2 regions of the Cloacibacillus evryensis DSM 19522 genome follow, and region 2 is predicted to be linked to the other one. Evidence: riboswitches for the same ligand, from Rfam matches in the RefSeq annotation. Region 2 holds a riboswitch; the other holds the start of a gene.
What was found. Region 2 has a riboswitch for cobalamin ahead of CLOEV_RS01975 (GLUG motif-containing protein). Riboswitches for the same ligand answer to the same signal wherever they lie in the genome.
Positions count from the first base shown of each region.

Region 1: it holds a riboswitch for cobalamin, as region 2 does, so the genes downstream of both, CLOEV_RS03140 (hydratase) here and CLOEV_RS01975 (GLUG motif-containing protein) in region 2, are expected to answer to the same signal.

Region 1 covers NZ_KK073872.1:724,084-727,283, reverse strand. The annotation lists gene CLOEV_RS03140 (hydratase) at 1-1,408, opposite strand, end outside; cobalamin riboswitch at 1,745-1,902, opposite strand; gene CLOEV_RS03135 (FAD-binding oxidoreductase) at 2,230-3,200, opposite strand, start outside.
Region 2 covers NZ_KK073872.1:471,506-474,705, forward strand. The annotation lists gene CLOEV_RS01975 (GLUG motif-containing protein) at 1-1,794, opposite strand, end outside; cobalamin riboswitch at 1,997-2,159, opposite strand; gene CLOEV_RS01980 (TonB-dependent receptor plug domain-containing protein) at 2,187-3,200, opposite strand, start outside.

The DNA of each region.
Region 1 (3,200 bases), 250 kb from region 2:
GGAAGTTTCTCGTCGTATGCCGGATACTGAAACCGTGGTTCGCCGGGGTATCGCCCGCGCCGAAGCATGGCCCGCAGAAAGCGGTCTTGACCACCGCGCCGGCCTCCATCAGGTCGCTGATCGCGCCGTTTTTGACGAGCGCGAGCATGGCGGGCTGGCTTCCCGGGTAGACGCTCAGTGAAAACTCGCCGCAGCCGACATCTTTGCCCTTCAGTATCTGCGCCGCGGCGATAATATTGTCAAAAACACCGCCCGAGCAGCCCGCGATGATGCCTTGATCAACGTGGACGCAACCATCGTCCGACACCTTCTCGACAAGGTTAAGGCTGAGCCCAGGCGTCTCGATCTTGCTCAGCGCGTCTTTCTCGACCTGCCGGAAAATATCGCGTGGATTCTCGTTCAATTCATCTATTGTAAAGATATTGCTTGGGTGGAAGGGAAGCGCGATCATGGGTTTGATCTTGTCAAGCTCGACTATGATCGCGGCATCGTACCAGGCAACATCGGACGGCGCAAGTTTTTTAAAGGCCTCCGGCCGCTTGTGGTTCTCGTAATAGGCTTTGACCTTGTCGTCGGTCGCCCAGACGGAGGTCCAGCAGGCGGTCTCGGTCGTCATCACGTCGATGCCGCTGCGGAACTCCACGGGGAGATTCGCGATACCGGGGCCGACGAATTCCATCACCTTATTCTTCACAAAACCGTTCTTGAATACCGCGCCGATGATCGCCAGCGCGACGTCCTGCGGTCCGACCCCGGGGCGCGGCGCTCCGGTGAGATAGACGGCGACGACATCCGCGCGCGGGAAATCATAGGTACGCCCGACTAACTGCTTCACAAGCTCGGGGCCGCCCTCGCCGACGCCCATCGTTCCCAGCGCGCCGTAGCGCGTGTGGCTGTCCGAGCCGAGGATCATCCGGCCGCAGCCCGACATCATCTCGCGGACATACGAATGTATGACGGCAAGATGGGGAGGAACGAACTCGCCGCCAAACTTTTTCGCGGCGGAGAGGCCAAAGAGATGGTCGTCCTCGTTGATCGTGCCGCCGACGGCGCAGAGGGAATTATGGCAGTTCGTCATCACATAGGGAACGGGGAACTCTTTCATACCGCTCGCGATGGCGGTCTGGATGATCCCTACGTAAGTGATGTCATGCGAGGCCAGGCTGTCGAAGCGGATCTTATAATTATCCTCCGTGCCGGCGGCGTTATGCGCCGCGATGATGCCGGCCGCTATCGTACCGCGCGAGTCCTTTACCTTATCCTCCGGCAGCCACCCTAGCGGCTTGAACCCCGCGGCGCGGACCTCCTCATTGACGGCGGGAAGCCCCTTCTTTTCGATATCCTCCACCAGCACCGTTCCATTCAGCAGATACGCGCCCTTTTCGATCAGTTTGATCAAAATACTCATCCTTTCATGCCATTTTGTATATATTTTCGAAACTAACAGTTAAATTCTTTAAAATCAGCACATAGTCTTATTTTCAGGACATCCGGGAGACTAAATCGCCCTGACGGCAACTTTTGCGTTATATTCTCCTAATTAGCCTTAAATATACTCCGGTAAACTACATATCATTACTTTTATATGTAAAATTATTTATTTGTCAAGTTTCAATACACATGTCCCAACACCGGGAAGACAAAAAAAATGCCGCCCGCAAAAACGACCCCACGCAGACAACATCACATGTCCATCACATCAAAAGCAATGGCTCACGAAACAGCATCCGCCCGCGCAGATTCATTCCCCTGCGGTACGAACAGGTCTCCTGGCTTCCAGTCATCCTACTCTCGCATCTTCCCAGGCATAAGCCCAGTGATCTCGCGATTTCGTCATGGTAACAGTGGCGGGGCCGCTTTGGATTTTAACCAAATTCCCTTACTTTCGTACCGTTCAATTTTACAATCTCACTATATTCCCTCATAACATAAATGTCAAGGTATATTTCATCACGCTGATAAATTTTCAAATTATTTGCGTTAATTGGAAGATTTTGTAAATTTTTGTTGTTTTTTAAAAATTAACGACTATTTATGTCTGATATCTATCAACGATGCGCCTAATCATGGCGGACTTCTCTGTTGGGCGACAAGCTGCGAAAACTGCCATCGCAAAAAGACAAAAAAGAGGCAGAAAATCGTCGTCACGTCAGACACCGACATGAATCAACAATTCTCTGCCGCGTTTAAAAAGGTGAAGCTCCGCGGAAAATATCCTGGTTCCGAGCGTTATTCCCAGGGTACCATCTTACCGGGATTTAGTATGTTATTTGGGTCAAAAGCAAGTTTTACCCTGCGAATCAATTCTATCTGCGCCCTATCGATAAAAAGAGGGACGTATTCCACACGCTTCAGCCCGACGCCATGTTCCCCGGTGAGCGTGCCGCCAAATTTTATGACAACAGCGTAAAGCCTCCGCCTGGCGGCTTCAATAATTTCGCGCCATTCCCTCTCTTCCCTCTCCAGATATAAGGTCACATGCATATTGCCGTCTCCAAGATGACCATAAGCGGCATACTTGATTCCCGCGCCACGGCATAGATTCTCCAGCTCCTTCATAAAATCGGCCGCGCGGCTGGTAGGAATGACGACGTCCTCATTGGCTATCTGAATTGGAGCGTGCGCCCATACCGCTTCCGCAACGCTTTTACGCCCCTTCCACAATTTATCTTTTGTGGTTCTGTTATCCGCGACAAATACTTCCAGCGCCCCCTGTTTCAAACATATATCACCTACCTTCTCAATCTCATCGGCAAGGTGCTCCCTGTCATTTCCCTCATATTGCAATATCAAATGAGCGCCGGCCTCACGCGAAAACGGAAATTTCGTCTGAAGATATTCTTCTGTGAGCACCATCGATTGTTTATCAATGAATTCAATGGAACTAGGCACGCACTTCCCCTCCGTCATGACGGCCGGCACCGCTTTTATCGCGCTTCCAACATCGGCAAAAGGTACCAGTAAGTCCACAATAAATGAGGGGCAGGGCAAAAGTTTGAGTATTATCTTCGTCACGATTCCAAGTGTGCCCTCAGAGCCAACCATCAAATGAACAAAGTCATAGCCCGTTACATCCTTTCGCCGCTTGCCGCCGAACCAGGAGACGGCCCCATCCGGCAGCACCACTTCCATGCCTAATACATGACTGCCCGTAGGGCCGTACTTAACGACCTTATTGCCCCCGGCATTTTCCGCTACGT
Region 2 (3,200 bases):
GCCGAAGGATAGGAGAATATCGTCCGCAGAGGCGTTATCTCCGGATACCACCTCGTATGTCCACTTAAGGACCGGGTAGGAGGGGGTGTCGGAGTCGGGCAGGATCGTCGCCGTGATATCGGCGCTCGCTCCCGCCGCGTCAAGCGATATCGCCCGCGGCGAGAGTTCGAGCCCCTCCATCTTCACGCGGTAGACCGCCGTGCCCGTCACCGGAGTGTAGGTGTTTTCGCCGCCAAGCAGATTACCGCAGGAGAGGTTTATCTTGGTGAAGCCGGCAGCCAGCCCCCTGACGAGCGCCGATGCGCCGTCGGCCGTGAGGGATGCCACGGATGGGTCTGAGACGTTCCATGAGATCATTACGTCGCTTTTGTTGTAGGCAGCGGTGGGATATACTGTCGCCGCAAGTGTGAATGATTTGTTTTCAACGAGCCTGATCAGCGGCGTTGTGAGCACGGCCGAGGCCGGCAGATTTGATTCGGATTCCACCGCGTCGTTGCTGACGATCGCCTTATCTATCCCTATATCTCCGCTGATCTCATTCCAGTTTCCCGCAAGCGGCGCAGGAACGCCTTCGCCCTTAACCCAACGGTTGTTTATTATTTTGCATTTGTCCTCTACTTCCCACTCGTTTGTCCAGCGATAAACATATCCCACCAGCGCACCGGCGCAGGCTTTTTCGGGTAGCAGGCTGGAGGCCGATACTTTGCAGCTGACGGAGCTGTTGTGCGCGTAAGTGTTTCCGCCTGTGCCTGTGACGCCGGCTATTCCGCCGGCCGCTACCCAGTTTTTGCCGTCTTCGGCATGGAGCTTAACGGTTCCCGCTACGGCGACGTTATTGATGGGACCATCGTTATACCCGGCGACGCCGCCCGCGCAGTTGTAGTCCGAATAGCTGTCAGTACCAAGACCGCCGCTGACGTCAATGTCGGCGGAAACTACGCAGTTCTGAATGATACAGTTGTTCGAAGAGTTTTCACCGATGATACCGCCGACACGCATCCTTGAGAGGTTATCATCGTATTTGATAGAGCCGGTGAAGGCCGAGTTCTCAATCGTGGATTTGGAAAAATTTTTGCCCAAAATGCCGCCGATTATCATATAAGCGCCCGCTTTTGCGTTCGCGGCGTCGGCTGTAATGTCGGCGCTCGCGGAGCAGTTGCGGATAGTGCCCGCTTCGTTGTAGCCGATTATACCGCCGTTAACTTTCCCGGTCATGCCTCTGAGGCGGCCTGTAAAGCTGCAGTTTTCGACGGGTTCGGAATAATAGAGGCGTCCCGCCACGGTGCCGATATAGTTGTATTTGTCGCCCGAAGCAACGACGTCGCCTTTGAGGATGAAATTCTTGACCGAAGAGTATTGTCCAAGGCAGCCGAAGAGGCCATAATCGCCGTATTTGTCGGAGGGAAGCGGCGTTATTGTGCCGAGTCCGCTTATCGTATGTCCCCTGCCGTCAAAAGCGCCGGCGAACTTGGCGTTATAATTTCCCACCGGCGACCAGACTTTGCCGGAAAGATCTATATCCTTCGCGAGGATTATCATCCGTCCCTTGAAGTCGTTCTTTTTCCCCTCCGCGTCGCCGCTGCCGACGATGACGGCAAGGCCGGCGAGCTCTTCGGGTGTGCTTATCGTATACGACGAGGCCTCTTTGTCGCTCTCATACCACGCGGTGTCCGCGCTCTCGACCCACGAGCCGTCCTGCGAGGCGCAGGCCGCCATGACGAGGAGCGTCAGCATCGCAAGCAGCGCAAAGCAGGCGCAGCGCTTTCTTTTGAATGCCGCCAACAAATCAAACATAATAATGATCCCCTTTCTTACGTTCAGGTTCAAGCAAAAAACATTCTCCCGATGTCCTCAACCGCTGTTTTCCCCGGCGATCACCCCTTTTCAGAGAATTTTCATAAAAAAGCGGAGAGCCATCAACGACGACAGCTCTCCGCTACGGACACATGTGACAATAGTCCAAATGTTAGGGCCGGCGCTCCATCTGAGCTGCCTAGGCAGTTTCCTCTCCGCGCCAGGTTTCCCGGCTCCCGTTCATCCTCGGCCGCGCCTTCTCATCCTTTCGGACAATGGCTTACGCGGCTTCGTCGCGGTTACGGTGACAGTGGTCGCTCCGGCATCACACCGGATTCCCATACTTCGCGAAAAGGCCGATATTCAATTATCCCGCCGTGCTCAGCGGCTCCTTAGAACGTCCACATCAGGGTCGCATAGAATGCCCTGCCTTGTATCGGATACCAGAGCGTGCGCTCCGGTCCGTTGCCGGTGGCGAAGAGCAGCACGTCGGGGCCGGCGTTGAAGATGTCGTCTACGCCCACCACGAGTTTCAGGTTTTCCCTTATCAGATAGCGCACGCCGAAGCCCACGGTCGTGAGGTTGTCCCAGCCGACCTCGCCCTGCATGTCATAGTAGTTTTTGCCGATGTGGTGCAGCTCGGCAAAGAGCGTCGCGCGGTCGTCCTTCAATATTTTCCTGCTCACGCGCAGCAGCCCCTCCCATTCGGGCCGGTTGGGCAGCGGCGTATCGTACATATAGCCGGGGGTCTTGTTCGTGGCGTCCATCCATGTAGCCGAGAGATAAACGTCCCATTTGTCGCGTTTGACGGTGGCCTCCAGTTCGATGCCGGAGACCTCGGCATCGCCGATGTTCACGTACTGCGCGTAGCGCGGGTTGACCATCAGGTAGTCGATGAGGTTGTTGGATTTACGGTAGAAGTAGGTCAGCTCGGCCTTGACCTGCGCTTTGGACAGTTCTCCCTCCCAGGAGATACCGGCGTCATACTGTGTGCCGTCCTCCCATTCGAGCCCCGTGTTGGGGATGATGAAGGCGCCGTCGCCGTAAAGCTCGTAGAGGTTCGGCGCGCGGTTATAGGTGCCGCCCGTCACCTTCGCCGTCCAGCCTTTGCCGAACTTTTTTGTGAGCGCCGCGCCCCAGGAAAATTCCGTGACGCCCTCCGCCGAGTTCCACCTGACGATGGGGGTGAGCCAGAAGTCTCCCGCCTTGTTGAGGCTGATAGTGTCCTGTATCTGGCCGTTCCACGAGTTGCGCGTATGGTTCTCGCGGCCGCTGAATTTCTGCACGATGTCGCCGGTGGTGTGCAGTTCTTCGTTGTAGTAATTCCAGAGGAACTCTACGAGATGGCGGTCGCCGACCGGCAGAGAGCCGTCAACGGCGGTGCCGAAGCGCTTTGTCTCATATTT